Regions from separate parts of the Chryseobacterium sp. Marseille-Q8038 genome, predicted to be linked through region 1. Evidence: riboswitches for the same ligand, from Rfam matches in the RefSeq annotation. Region 1 holds a riboswitch; the other holds the start of a gene.
The links. A riboswitch is a leader RNA that binds a small molecule or an ion and turns the genes downstream of it on or off. The one in region 1 is predicted to bind cobalamin.
Positions count from the first base shown of each region.

Region 2: it holds a riboswitch for cobalamin, as region 1 does, so the genes downstream of both, ACWPWS_RS10575 (T9SS type A sorting domain-containing protein) here and ACWPWS_RS14860 (acyl-CoA thioesterase) in region 1, are expected to answer to the same signal.

Region 1 is NZ_CBCOPN010000002.1:200,944-208,947, forward strand. It holds gene ACWPWS_RS14840 (endonuclease MutS2) at 1-1,083, shown strand, start outside; gene ACWPWS_RS14845 (GEVED domain-containing protein) at 1,151-2,236, opposite strand; gene ACWPWS_RS14850 (ATP-binding cassette domain-containing protein) at 2,661-3,323, shown strand; gene ACWPWS_RS14855 (hypothetical protein) at 3,354-4,154, shown strand; cobalamin riboswitch at 4,189-4,368, shown strand; gene ACWPWS_RS14860 (acyl-CoA thioesterase) at 4,484-4,867, shown strand; gene ACWPWS_RS14865 (HD domain-containing protein) at 4,920-5,510, opposite strand; gene ACWPWS_RS14870 (XAC2610-related protein) at 5,512-6,213, opposite strand; gene ACWPWS_RS14875 (PadR family transcriptional regulator) at 6,732-7,061, shown strand; gene ACWPWS_RS14880 (PspC domain-containing protein) at 7,073-8,004, shown strand, end outside.
Region 2 is NZ_CBCOPN010000001.1:2,282,906-2,290,909, reverse strand. It holds gene dnaG (DNA primase) at 1-1,005, shown strand, start outside; gene clpP (ATP-dependent Clp endopeptidase proteolytic subunit ClpP) at 1,118-1,804, shown strand; gene ACWPWS_RS10575 (T9SS type A sorting domain-containing protein) at 2,123-3,229, opposite strand; cobalamin riboswitch at 3,293-3,482, opposite strand; gene ACWPWS_RS10570 (esterase-like activity of phytase family protein) at 3,716-4,984, shown strand; gene ACWPWS_RS10565 (DUF6705 family protein) at 5,376-5,939, opposite strand; gene ACWPWS_RS10560 (hypothetical protein) at 5,951-7,357, opposite strand.

The DNA of each region.
Region 1 (8,004 bases):
TTACAGCTGATGATTCAGAGTGGTATTCTGGTTCCGGTTCACCCGAAGTCTGAGATGTTTTTCTTTGAAAAAATCATGACGGATATTGGAGACAACCAGTCCATTGAAAACCATTTATCAACCTACTCATCAAGATTGAAGAAAATGTCCGGAATCATCCGTGAGGCTGATGCCAATACTCTTTTATTGATTGATGAATTCGGTACGGGTTCTGATCCTGAGCTTGGAGGTGCGCTGGCAGAAAGTTTCATGGAGTTTTTCTATGACAAAAAGAGTTTTGCCATCATTACCACTCACTACACCAATATTAAACTGGTAATAGAACAGCTTCCCAATGCCCAGAATGCAGCCATGCTCTTCAATGAAGAAACACTGGAACCTATGTATAAACTGGAAGTAGGACAGGCAGGAAGTTCATTTACGTTTGAAGTTGCAGAAAAGAATAAGATTCCAAGATTCATTATCCATTCTGCCAAGAAAAAGGTAGAGCATGATATTGTTAATCTTGATAAAACGATTGTAAAACTGCAGCAGGAAAAGTTTGAGGTTGAAAAACTGAAATCTGATCTTGCAGAAAGAAAAGAATCTGTAGAAGATAAACGTGACAACCTTCAGAAACTGAATGATCAGCTTCAGCAAAAGCTTTTCAATTTCCAGAAGCTGTATGAGGAGGAACACCGTAAGCTTCAGTTCGGGAATAAGATTGAAACATTCATTGACAGCTATACTAAGGGAAAATCCAGAAAAGATGTTGTAAAAGATTTTGTAAAACTTCTTGAACAGGAGAAATTCAGAAAACTTGGGAATGACAAAGATGAATCAAAACGTCTGCAGGTGGTTAAGAGAAAAATTACCCAACAGCTGAAAAAAGAAGACGTTATTGAAAAAATTGCAGAAACCAATGAAAGACTGGAAGAACAGCGTAAAACCGACCGTGCAGTGTGGATGAAAATCGGGCAGCGTGTTCGTATTACGGGAAGCACCAGCGTAGGAACCATTGAAAAAATTTCACGCAATAAAGTGATTGTCAATTACGGAACTTTCAAAACAACAATTAATGCGGATGAACTTGAGAGAATTTAATTCATCTGAAATTAATGGAATGCAAATAGTAAGAGAGAGCACTAGAAGGTGCTCTCTTTTTTGATCTTTATTTCTTAATGAATTTTAATCGGATTGTATTGTCTTTATCTTTCAGCTGGATAAAATAAATTCCTTTGGACAAATTACTAAGGTTTACTTTATGGTCAGAAACTTTTCCTTCTCCCGTTTTCTGTCCCACAGCATTATAAATTTCATAATCCGTTACGTCTGAAATTCCTGAGATATTTAAAACATCGGATGCAGGGTTAGGATAAATTTCAGGTTTTGCAGATTTCCCTGATTCTTCAACTCCAAGGGTGAGATTGAGTAAATCTACTCCATAATCTTCAACTTCTCCATAGGTAAATGTACTACAGCCATCTGCTGGCATTGTTTGACTGGAAACAATCCTCATGGTTACCCCACACAATGTCACTGCTGCCAAACTTGGAATTGTGAAAACAGATACTGCCGGAGCAGCCTGAGTGATATTATTCGCCACCATAACTCTTTCGCTGGATTCAAAAATTCCGTTGGCATTAAGATCAATCCATGCCGTTACAGTGGCTGTACCCGGAGTTCCCGTCCACGTATTGGTCACTGAAAGTGTATTTCCTGTACTTCCTATAAAAAACTTGACCTTACGGCTTACATCACTTCTGTAATCTGTATAATTGGAAGGCCCGGAATTACTGACCATTGGAGTGGTAATTCCTGCAGAATTTACGGTCACATTGGAAATATGCATCAGGCTGGTATCTGTAGATGCACTAGCACAATAATTAAGCGTTGTTGTAAAAAATACAGGAGTAGACCATGTTCCCTGTACGGTACACACTTTTACCACCTGCACTTCATAAGTTGTACAAGGCTGCAGATTAGTAATAGTATAAGAATTTTGCCCAGCTACAGGAGTAGCCACCATCCAGATAGTGGATCCAGGGATTCTATATCTGATAAAATTATTCGGAGTATTGGGATCAGCAGTCCAGGTAACAGTTCCTGAGGTAAGAGTTGTAGACACCTGCACGCCAGTGGGAGCATTGGTATCACAGTAAAATAAGGGTTGGGATTCTTCTTCTACTTTGTTGTTTGCCTGAAAGCTGGAAACTCCCAAAATAAAAGAGAATACATACAGTAGTTTTTTTGTCATGTTTATTAGTTTTAAAATTCCCTTGAAAAATAAGAGATTTTTTGGAATATCTCCCACACAAACTCGATATTATTGTGCTTTTTTTAATACTTTTGAAATTAATGCTGTAAAAAATACACTCTCATAGATATTCCATTTTTATTTTTACCATGAACAAAAGTTTTTCTATTCTCTGGATTTTTTATAAAAAAATAATGTTTCCAACTTTGGGATTTTCTTTATTGATTTCTTTTTTATCATCATTCAGTATTAAAAATTTTGGACTGAATTTCCTTTTAATCCTTCCTGTTCTTCACTATTTCATTTATGAATTAAGGTTTAAAAACGAATATTACTTTTATGCCAATGTAGGGTTTTCGAGGATTTTTCTTTGGGTAGGAACGATATTATCGGGGATTATTGTAAAAATTATAACATTGTTTTTATGAGCAAACTGCATGTTGATAGTGTGACAAAGTCCTTCAATGAAAGGAAAATTTTGCAGGATGTTTATATAGAATGCGAAACCGGACAGATTACAGGGCTGCTGGGCAGAAATGGAAGTGGAAAATCAACTTTATTAAAAATTATTTTCGGGGTTATCAGCGGTGATACCCAGTTTATAAAATGTGGCAACAAGGTTTTGAAAAGTATATCAGACAGAAAAAACAGAATCTCATATTTGCCTCAAGACCTTTTTTTACCTAAATATGAAACCGTTAAAAACCTGATTCCTTTCTTCTGTAATAAAGAAAACACCAATTTACTGTTTGCCCTGGAATTCATACAACCCTTTCTTCATGAAAAAATTAAAAATATTTCTAAAGGCGAACAGAGAATTATTGAATCCCTGATGATCACTTACTCTGAAACAGATTTTGTTTTACTGGACGAACCATTCCATAGCCTTTCTCCAAAAGTTTGTGAAGAATTAAAGAAAATCATTCGTCAGCAGTCAAAGTATAAAGGTTTTATTATTTCTGATCACAATTACCAGGATGTTCTGGATATTTCAGACCACCTATATCTGCTTTCTGACGGCCATCTAAAACAAATACAAGATTTTAAAGAACTGCAGCGGTATAATTATCTCCCGAAAAGTATTTAATTTATATATTTGGGGATCAAAAAAAATTTCATGATGACTTTTATAAATAAAGCATTCTATTTATCCGCATTCAGTATTTTATCTATAGCTTTTGTAAAAGGGCAGACAAAAGTTCCTTTTGGAGTTGTAAAAGCTGAAGAAGGATATGCCAACGTACGTGTACATAAAGACGACTACCGAAAAATTGTAGACAAGATCCGTATGCGTAAAGGAGATGTTTTTGTTTATGTAAAACCGGCTCCGGGAGAAACAGAATGGATCTGGATCAAATATCCGGAAAAACAGGATGATGACAAGCCTTTTGTACGTTATGAAACTCTTGATAAAGAAGGAATGGTGAATAAAGGGCGTATTGCCTATGTAGATCAGCTTCCCGCGTATACTCCTTCTAAATCTAAAAACGGAAGATCAATTATTTTCACAGACAATTCCGATCCTAAAATCCCTACCGCCCAAAGAAGCAAAGTAGTGATTGATGTCTATCCTTCCAATGCAGGATACCGTAAAAAGGAAAAAGATGCTGAAGGAAAAATTCTTACCATTGATAAAGTAAAACCATGGGGAATAGGAAATGATCTTCCTGAAGGAATGACTGAAATCAAATCCATCAGAGTACAACAGCCCGGAAGAGGTTCTGTTTTTGTAAGAGAAGCCATCAAAAATATGTTCCAGCCTACCATGGATTTTGAGAACATTGGAGTAACTTCCCTTGACAACGATAATATTTTCCTTTATATGATCAATGGTTCAGGAGAAAACAGATACACAACTCTTTGGACAATCAAAAAAGGAAGAGTAATCAGCCAGATTATTTATCATAATCCGGAATAAATTCATTATTTTTGCACCCGAAAAAGTTTTACGCTTATTCATCATAGAAATTGGTTCTGCATCACTGCAGATTAAAAGGGAACCGTGTGAAAATCACGGACTGTCGCGCAACTGTAAGTAACTGAAATCTTTATCAAAGATCCACTGTGCGAGGCATGGGAAGGAGATAAAAGATGTTACAAGTCAGGAGACCTGCCTTTTTCTTAAACAAGTAACTTTCGCGATCTGAAGTTGTATTGATCTGATGAATTGTTTCAGGAATTTCCGAATTTCCTGTTATTATTCTGTTGTTTGATATTATTTCATTTCGCTTTAATTAATAATGAAATATGACTACAGAAGAAAGAATTGAAGCCTCCGAAACCAGAATCTTTAAAGCGGTTTTCCCAAACACAACCAATCATTATGATACCCTTTTTGGTGGTACGGCTATGCAGCTGATGGACGAAGTAGCTTTTATTACCGCTACCCGTTTTGCCAGAAAAAGAGTGGTAACGGTAAGCAGCGACAAAATAGATTTCAAAAAACCGATTCCTGCCGGAACGATTGTTGAACTGATTGGGAAAGTTTCATACGTGGGAAAAACCAGTATGAAAGTGAACGTTGAAATTTACACAGAGCAGATGTATTCGTATGAAAGAGAGAAAGCCATCGTAGGTGATTTTACTTTTGTAGCGATTGACGAATTCAAGAAACCAATCCAGATACTATAAATAAAGAATCGGGCGGCCTCTGGCCGCCCGATTCTTTTCATTTTCATTAAGGTTATTTCAACACTTTTTCTGTTTCCAGACTTCTGTTCAGTAAAAGTTCAAAAGCCTCTCCCATTTCATCCGATGCTCTGCTAATGGCATTTTCAAGCATATTTCGGATTTGTTTTTCGGTAACTCCGGCTTCCGTCCAGCTTTTTCCTGTGGTATGGGAATTTAAAATAAACGGCATGATTCTGTCGATTCCACAGGCAAAAATAGCATCCGGTGTTTTCTCATCTTCAAATTCAAGCCATAGATTAAAGAATTCTGAACGCAAAGGTTCATCCAGAATTCCAAAGATCTTTTGAGCAGATGCTTTCTCTCGTTCAAACTTACCTACCATTGCTTTTTCGTCAAAAATAAAAGTATCTCCGGCTTCTATCTCCACCAGATCATGAATGGAAAGCATTCTTATCACTCTCAATAGATCAATATCCGCACGGTTTTTAGCATACGGATAAAGGATCTGAGCCAGAATAATAATCTGCCAGGAATGTTCCGCCGTATTCTCTCTTCGGGAATCGTCTGCATTATAATTTCTTCGCTGTACATTTTTAAGCGCATCTACAGCCAGGATAAAATCTATCTCTTTCTGAATTTTCATCTTACTTCTTATTTCTGTTATATTGATCTGAAGGATATACCTTTATTTTGGTAATCCATTTATTATTAAGCTTTTCTTTAGTGGTTACTTTCACGCGTCCTTCAACGGTCATATCTTCTTCTTTTTCAAAGACTTTATCAAGTCCCTTATTCGGAATTACAGCATATTCTGTCGTAAAAAGATCACAGCATCCTGATTTCCCAAAAGTAATAAGGCGTTTACGTTTAGCATCAACTTCGAAAATATCAAAGGAATTGGAAGCAAGCTCCGTAAGCTCCTTGCTCTTCACAAAAGCCATTCTTGTACTGTTGAATACGTATACATCATAAGAGGCAGAACTGTAATTTCCCATATTACCATTCCTTACTGCTATATCCTCTGTTCCATCAAAATTAAAATCATCAATGATCACAGGGCTTTGTTCATTCTTTAACGGAAGCATTTTTCCCGGTATTAGCTTTTCGCCCTGATTCAGATTCAGCACCAGATGATCAGATATAAAAGTCTGCACCTTTGTATTTTTATGATCGTACAATTCTACAGTTCCTTTTCCGCTGCATTGTCCATCATAGCAATTCTCCACCTGGATGATGGCATCATAACTCTTCGATGCATTTTTAACTTCAAACTGATACTGTCCAAAACAGGCAGGTCCTAGTAAAACAAAAGCCGGTAAATGCTTATACTTATTGAATAAATTCATGGTAATAGTAAATGATTTAGGTGTTTTTTTCCTAACAAAAATACGAATCCTAATACCGATCTCAAAATCTCATTCTCTATATATGTTTCTCTAATAAAAGAATATTTATTAGTAAGAAGCTGTTTCCCGCTATCCGCTCATACTCCTCGCTTCTCTACGACGCCCTGGTTGCTGTGGGGTAACCGCTGCTATCGGGGCTATGATATGAGTAATGAGTGATAAGTGATAAGTGATAAGTGATAAAAGATCATTTTTTCTCTCCAATTTTCAAAATTCTATTTAAAAATTTAAATATTTTCAGACATTTTCTTGTAAAATCCGTTTTACTCAAAATTGACTATAAAAATTATTGTATTGATTTTCAATACATTAAATAATTTATTTTAAAAATTCCACTACTTTGTATTGCATAATACCATTTTATTTACATATCTTTGTAATGTAAAATCGAAATAGGTACAACTAGCTAGGTTCCGAACTTCGAAAATTATATAACTAATTAACAAAACTTATCAAAGATGAATACCGAAAATACCAAAGCGCAAATGCGAAAAGGAATTCTGGAATTCTGTATTCTAAGTCTCATCAATAACCGCGAAATGTATGTTTCCGATCTTATTGACGAACTGAAAAAAGGAAAACTGGATGTAGTGGAAGGAACCCTCTACCCTCTTCTTACAAGACTTAAAAACGGAGAGTTTCTCTCTTACAGATGGGAAGAATCTACAGGAGGACCACCCAGAAAATATTATCAGATCACAGAAAAAGGAAAACTTTTCCTGGATGAACTTCAAAATACATGGAATGAGCTGACAGCCTCAGTAAACCAAATCACCCAACAAAATTAAAAAACAAAGCTATGAACAAGACACTCTCAATAGGACTCGCAGGTTTTTCTTTTACCATAGAAGAACACGCATATATAAAGCTCAGCGATTACCTGAATGCACTGAGAAGCTCACTTGAAGCTTCAGAAGCAGATGAGGTAATGCATGACATAGAAATAAGAATGGTGGAGATTTTCAAAGATTCTTTAGGAAAACGTGAAGTGATCAACGATACCGATGTAGAAAAGGTAATCGCACAGATCGGAAGCCCTGAAAAAATCGAAGAACAGGAAGAGGCTTATTTTTCTGAAAAAACATCTACCAGAAAAAATAATTCAGGAACCGGTTATACCGATAAAAAACAATTGTTCCGTGATCCGGAAAAACAAAAAGTAGCAGGGGTTTGTGCAGGTTTAGCTCAATATGTAGGAATGGATATTACTACCATGAGAGCAATCTGGCTGGGAATCTTCGTATTAGGGATTTTCACTGCAGCAATTTCCTCTTCATTAATAGGTCTTTTATATGTAATCCTTTGGATTGTACTTCCAAAAGCTGAAACCGCAGCAGATTTCCTGAAAATGCAGGGAAAGCCTATGAACTTCGACAATCTTAAGAATGAGTCTAATAAATTGGTACAATTTGCCAATGAATCTACTCAGAGGGTCGGAGAAATCTATACAGAAAACAAACCTTATATCAACAATGCAAGCAGCGGAATCTGGAATGTATTCAAGTATATCGTAGGAGGATTCTTTGTATTAATGGCTGTAGGAAGTATTATTGGAGTATTTGTATTATTCGGACTTTTCGGAATGGATACAGATTTCCCCGGAGCTAATGAAATCAGATTCTACATGGATGACCAGGGACTTGATAAAGTACTGGCTGCGATGATGGTGATCGGAAGCTTAATTCCGGCAATCCTTTTCAGCTTATTAAGCATCAAGATCTTCTCTCCGAA
Region 2 (8,004 bases), on a different contig from region 1:
CTTTTGACTGAAGGTATGAATATCCGTGTGTTACTTTTTCCTGATGGAGATGACCCGGATTCTTTTGCCAGAAAACATCCGCAGGAATACGTTGAAAAGTATATCGAAAATGAAGCGATGGATTTCATCGATTTTAAAGCGGAAATTCTTTTAAAGGATATCGGAAATGATCCTATCAAAAAGGCTGAAGCCATCAGAGATATTGTAAAATCTGTTTCTTTTGTACAGAATGCCCTGAAAAGAGAGGTATACCTTAAAGAGGTTTCCAACAAGTTCGGACTTTCCGAGCAGAGTCTTTTCAATGAACTGGATGTTCAGAAGCAGATTACACAGAATCAGACGCATCATGTACAGCAACAGCAGAAGGAGAAAGCAGCCGCTCCAAAGATGGAGATGGTTCCTTTGAATCAGGAAAAAGAAGATCCCTTTCTGTATGATGTATTGTTCATGGAAAATAAGCTTGTAGAACACATGCTGGCATTTGGGGATATTATTCTGAAACGTAGAAATGAACAAGGTGAAGAATATCAGATTACAGTAATTGAAGAAATACTTCATCATTTTGAAGAAGAGCAGTATGCATTTTTGGTTAAAGGCAATGAAATCATTATCACTCAGGTGAGAGAAGGCATTCAAAAAGATGAGCTGAGAAGTGGAAACTTTTTTGTATCTTTTATGGATGAAGAGATTACCACGAAGGTTGTAGATGCTTTAATTCCGTTGGATGAGCTTGAAAACTGGGCTTCCAGAAATATTTATCCTCCTAATTACGGGGATAAAGTGGCAGATCAGATCAAGGGAGATGTTCTATTGCATAAATACAGATATATTGATTATTTAATCACCGAAACAGATAAGGAGTTGGATGTGTACAGGGATACTGATGAAGTAAAGTACTATGAACTTATCAAGAAAATCACCTTATTGAAACAAGCTTCAATGCGATTGAGTAATATCATCGAATATTCGCCTATCAAAGGAATCTATGGAGATAGAAGAAGATAGTTTTTAAGTCAGATTTTTTGATATTCTGTGACAAAAAGTCCTATAAAATTTTAGGAATAAATATTGTAATTTAAACTTCGAGAATAGTTAAAAAATAATACATAATAGAAATATGGACATTAAAAAAGAATTCAGAGATTTCTCTGTAAAACATTTAGGAAACAACGGTTTGGTTACCGATCAGTATATGGGAATGTATGGCCCAACGAATCTTACTCCGTACATCATGGAAGAAAGAAGATTAAACGTTGCTCAAATGGACGTTTTCTCCCGTTTGATGATGGACAGAATTATCTTCCTGGGAACAGGGATTGATGATCAGGTAGCAAACATCGTTACAGCACAGCTTTTATTCTTAGAAAGTGCAGATCCTTCAAAAGATATTCAAATCTACATCAACTCTCCTGGTGGAAGTGTTTATGCAGGTTTAGGTATTTATGACACCATGCAGATTATTAAGCCGGATGTAGCAACAATCTGTACAGGGATGGCTGCTTCAATGGGAGCTGTATTATTGGTTGCCGGAGAAAAAGGAAAGCGTTCTGCGCTTAAGCACTCAAGAGTAATGATCCACCAGCCGTCAGGAGGTGCTCAGGGAGTTGCTTCTGATATGGAGATCAACTTAAGAGAGATGTTGAAATTGAAACAGGAGCTTTATGAAATTATCGGTCACCATTCAGGACAAACTTACGAGTGGGTAGAGAAATCTTCTGACAGAGATTACTGGATGACTTCTGAAGAAGCTAAAGGCTACGGAATGGTAGATGAGGTTCTTCAAAGATCTACTGAGAAAAAATAATTGATTGTAAAATCATAAGAAACCGCACCTATCTGGTGCGGTTTTTTTTGTAGGATTAATTATGAATTTTGACTGTTTAGATTACTACGGAATGACAAACTGTATGGATAAACCATCATTCCAATTGTGTCATTCCGTAGGAATCCAGCCGCAATTATTCATGAAGAAATACTTCAGAAATAGTTACAATCCAGACCAGATTTCAATTAAAGACGTAAAAATTCCCATCCTTTGGAGGGGTGGCGAAAATTCAAAGAATTTTTGACGGGGTGGTTTTCTACACGCATTCATTAAAAAACAACAATTAGGCACTTTTCTTTATTTTTTTACAATCTTATGTATCACAGAACCACTATTGGTTTTAATCTCAACAAAATAAACTCCTGAGGATAAAGATCGGATAGGAATCTTCAACTCCTGAGAAGTTATTACCTTTTGTCCTGTAGCAGAATAAACATTCACTTCTTTCAGTTTCTCATCAGTTTCAATCTGAATAAAATCACTTGCCGGATTTGGATAAATGCCGAATTTTTTCTTTGTAACTGATGAAGTACCCAATGTCAGTTGTGCTTCAGTTGGAGTAAATGGTCTTCTTTGTCCGAAGCTTAATCCAAACCAATCGTTATTGCTCAGCTGAACCTGAGAAAGATTTGCTTTCATTTGCCAGCTTGATAAATCTTTTCCTTTATACAATTTCCAGCTGCCCGATCCGGAAGTATTCCCGGTAAATGAATTTAATGATAAGTTAGAAATCTGATTGTTCGCTGATGTAAAATTAAAATAGGAAATCTGAGTCTGAACCAGCTGTAGAGCCTGCTCTGCAGTTATACTTCCGTTATATTTAATTCCAAACACAAAAGAATTGGCGTTTCCATTGGCATTATCTGTCCCAAAATCAATAACTATGAGGCTTTTATTATTTCCGGTTCCCACCCAATGAGTAACCTGAGAGGGAGTAAACCATGAAGAACTATAAGCCGGAACAGGAGGAGAAGGAGGGATGTCATAATGATCAAGGCCATATGAAACTCCATACCATTTTCCGTCCACTAAAGGAGTATAGCCTACACCGTTGTTCCATGTCATGCCGGATGCACCGGACCCGGACCATGTTATCCAGCTGTCATCAATGGTGGATGTATGATGATTATAATTCAGAATAGAAAGATATCCTGTGGGAATATCAACGTTCATTTGGGGTTCTGCTGCCACAATTGCATTGATAAGATCTTCCATCAATAAATCATTGCCATCAAAACGGTATCCCCATGCATAAGAATTGGGAGTACTGCTGTCATTAAAATCTGCAATGAAATAGGCCTTTTTAGAACCGGTTCCTACCCAAAATTTAATGTCGTTTTCTGTAAATTGGGCCGACAAGAGCTGCATACAAAGCAGTAAGAAAAAAAGATAAATTTTCCTCATGATATCATTAATTTAAAGTTTTATTCCCGAAACTTATCTTCAGGGGGAGAAACAATTCTTCTCTGAAGTCAGTATTCTAAGGCAGGTCTCCTGGCTCACATCTTACAGCTTCCTTCCCGGATTTCCCTCCAGTGGATTATTATGCTATAAGTTTAAACAGTTTACAGTTGCGGGTACAGCTCAGGATTTGAATAGTATTCTCACCTGATTCCCTATTAATGAACATTGTTCAGCCTTAAAACGCTGCAAATATATCATATAAATTGATGAGTCTGTTTTGTGAATTATTTTTTTTCAGATATCCTTAAAAAATTGATTTTCATATTGTTTATTGATTTGCTTGTATTGTTGTTGTTTTATTTTTAAATCCTGAATTTTTCTGTTTATATTCAATTCATTTTTAGATTCTAATGTTAAAATACAATTATCATTATATTCAAGATCAGTTTACAATCAGTTTATACATTCGCAGCCATAAAATAGCATATGAAAAAATTACTATGGTCTGTTGGAGTACTGGCAGTATTGGCCTCATGTAAAAGTGATGATGACACAACAATAATGAATCAGGATATTAATTATTCCAAACTTCCTCAGGAGTTTCCATTTACAAAACTGGCTACGATTAACGGAGTGGATGTTATCAACGGCGGATTTGGTTCCGGAGCTGCAGCTCACCCTACAAGAAAAGGTGAATTTTATGTCATTACAGACAGAGGTCCAAATACCGACTTCCAGAATGGAAAAAAGTTCTTAGCACCTAACTTTACGCCAACGATTATGCATTTTAAAATTAATGCTGACGGGAATGTAGAGGTTATCAAATATATTAAGCTTAAAAATCCATCAGGACAACCTATTACAGGTCTTCCAAATCCTGTAGGAATGGGAAGTACAGGAGAAATTGCTTATGATGCTTCCGGAAATGTTTTAGGTACTGATCAGTACGGTCTTGACAGTGAAAGTATTGTAGCAGCAGCCGACGGTACATTCTGGGTTTCCGATGAATACGGACCGCATATTGTGCATTACAGTGCAGAGGGAGTAGAAATGGAAAGAATAAGCCCGATAGGTGTAAATACCGGAACAAGAAAATTACCTGCCGTTTTAGCCAAAAGAAGGGCCAACAGAGGGATGGAAGGATTGTGTATTACTCCGGACGGAAGAACGCTGGTAGGAACTATACAGTCGATGATGCTGGTACCAAGCAAAGCATTGGCAACCAATACTACTTTAACGAGAATTGTCACGTTCGATATTATTACAGGGCAGACCAAGCAGTTTTTATATAAACAGGATGGAGGTGCTTCGGATTCGGTATGTGATATTACAGCGTTAAGTAACAACGAATTTTTAGTGATCGAAAGAGACGGAAATTTTGGATCCCAGGGAGGAATTAAAAAAGTATACAGAATTAATCTGAGCAATGCAACGGATGTAAACGGAACAGATATTACTGCTGTGGACGGTATGAAAGTGAATGGAAAAGCTTTGGAACAATGCTCATGGGATGAAATTACCACTGCCGGAATAAAAGCTGTGACCAAAACATTGGCTGTTGATCTTGTTGCAAAACTGGGGTATGAGCATGATAAGTTTGAAGGGATCGTTTATTTGGGAAATAATAAACTGGCTGTTTTCAATGATGATGATTTTGGAGTAGTGGATGATGGAAACGGAAATCCGAAAGCTAAGATTCTTCCTAAAACAGGGAAAGTAGACAAAGGAACGATGTATGTAGTCAATATTCAATAATTAGATTTTTTTAACGGAAAACGGCGGCATCGAAGATAGTGATGCGCCTGAAATCAAATGAAAACCCTTGAAATGAGTTTCGTTGTAATGACGGCTCTTTTCAGGGGTTTTCTGTTTAGTTACATTTCGTATTTACGTATTAAAACTTACTTTTTCTTTGTTGAATTATTTTTCATTGTTTTAATAATATGTTTCAGCCTTAGCATGATGGTTGATGATGATATTCAAGATATAGAATAATGTAAATGATTGATTATTCAGCAATGTATATATTGAAAAACCAATCGTTTGTATCACCGTAAAATGAAAATGATTGGCTTTACCATTCTGATATTACGGTAGAGCCAATCATTTGATTTTTATTAGGAGCTACTAATAATTTACTCTGAATTTATTGCTTTGTCAAATGTATTACTTGATTAGTAGGCATAGTAGTTTGAAAATTGCTACAGTCCTGTGTTACAATATCATAATCTGGGCGAAAATTAATTGTCATTTTATTGGGGGTTTCAGGCTTAATGCCTATATAAACAAATCCAATATCAATGCAGCCTAATTTTCCTCCAGAGAAAGTCATTAAGTACAATTTTAAATCTTTGTGAAAATTATAACCCAAACTTGCATCATTATCAGATTTATTAAAATTATTGAACAAAACAGTTTCGTTAGAATTAGTTATTTTAAATCTTCCTATTAACATATCCCATTTAGTGTTTGAAAATTCTGTTGGTACATTTTCTTTTTTTATAATGTTAATTTCATAATTTTTTCCTTCGTGGGTACCTTTCCAAGTTCCCACATATTTATTTAAATGCCCGTTAATATCTTTTACTGATGTATAGGGTGGACATGTTTCAAGATTATTTTGACATTGTGCTATCGTTTCTAATGATACTGTTTGTGCATTTAAATTAGCAGTAAATATTGTTAGTATAATAAAAAAAATATTTTTCATATGATTTAATTTTAGTTTGGACAATCACTTGTCGTTGTTGTTACTTTATCTCCGTTAAGCTTAATTTCTTCCGTTCCTCCGTCTGAATTTAGTCTGTATAAATTCGTAGTCTTAATATTCATTTTCTCGCTTAAAAAATTTAAAAAAGCTGCTGCTTGATTGTTTGATTTTAACATTATGTTTTTATATCCTTCTTTAAATCCTTCAATTTGCTGTTGAGTAAAAGTTTTAATTTGATACTGATTTCCTGTAAATCTCATTTCATAACTTCCATTGCTAGTAACCATTACTGCATAAACATCAATTAATGGCCTACCTGCTGTCTGCGCATTAGAAAGCATATCCATAAAATACCCCACATCAGCAGGAGAAAACATTTTTATGCCTTTTCTTGTTTCTTCAACACCTTCATTGTTTGTAAATGTAACATCATCAACATGAGTATGCATATAGCCCATTATATCTTTATTTTGTGTTAAATTTGAGTTAGGTAAACTTAAAGAATTAGAACTGCTGTTAGTGGATGCGTTTTCTTGATATGAATAGCTTCCATCTGCTTTTTGGGTATACCCTGTTTCTTTTTGTTGTCCTGTCTTTCCTTTTAAATCATTAATTTTCTGATTAAATTCGGGGTTATTTTTTTGTTCTTTAATCTTTTCACAAGGATTCTTCGGATCCTGAGGGTTTTGTGTTTGGCTTCCGCCACCTGAGCCTCCATAGGTCTCAGATCCGCCACTCATTCCACTACCATTGCTTCCATAATCTACATAAGGCTGGTAATAATGATTAACAGGTCCAGTAATGTCTCCATAAACATTAATTATGACGGGTAGTATATCTTCTGTTTGCTCAGGCTCTCTACCTCTTGATGCTATTGAAGGTGAATTGTAAACGTTTTGAAAATTTGAAATTATACTCTGTACTTCGGGTGAATTATTTTTCAATACTATAAAATTAACCCAATCTCTTTTGGGATTGACCAATCCTACCAATACTGCATTAACTGAGCCGTCTTTTATGATAGGGTAGGCAATTCCTTTTGTTGTTTCTCCGTAAGTAATACTTCTAAGATTAAAATAGATTTCTCCTACTTCATTCTGGAATTTCTGAGTGAAAACAGGATTATTGTTCATGAATGTCTGAATAATTTCCTTAAATGGCTCATGATAACTGATGTATTCAGAGTTCTTTTGTGTGTGTTTTTGAGAGTCTAGATTGCTCTCAAACCTGCTAAATGCTTCGATTTTTTCTCTTTCAGTTCTTTTCTCTTCTTGAGTAGCTTCATCGGTTCTACACGAATTGAAAAAAACAGCGACACTGTTACTAATAGCAGTAACCGCAAAATAAATTTTTTTTTCATCGATTTGTGATAATTTTTTAAGTTGGCTAATATATAAATATTTTTCATTTGATAACATGTGGTTTTCCCTATGTTTTGAAATATTTTTTCGCAAATTTATATATGTGGAGCGACAAAACGTGCCGTATTGTTTTTAGGATTAGCTTTTCTTTGTTAAAATATTTTTTAAGTCTTTGGACTGTTAGTTTTAGCCCACGCATAAGGCAATAAGAACAAGCAATATAAAGAATAAGGAATGCAAACAGTGTCAAAATAAATGATAGGATCATCTCAAATACTATACTGTTTATATTCAAATGATGGTATACAACCTGTCTGAAACTGCAATGTCATTTTGCTTTTTACTTCAAATATTTAAAACGAAGATTACAATCACTTTAAATATAACCAAAATGAAGGGTAACCCACTCCAAGAAAATATAATTATCACTATCGAAAAATCAAAAATGATGTAAAACGAGCTGTTTTCATTATTGGGACGCTGGTAGTTGCTTTTATTATTCTATATAGTTAATATGGTACTCAATTTAGTTACCTGTTGATTTTTCAAAATAATAACATTCCGTAATTTTTAAGGTTGTGAACGATCATAAAAAGAGTCTGATTTTTGTCGTTTTGGGCATTTGTATCTTTGCAGTATAGTTCTTTGAAAGGGGCTTGAGTTTTGATTGTTGGAAATATGTCAGAAAGTTTCCATAAAGAAAA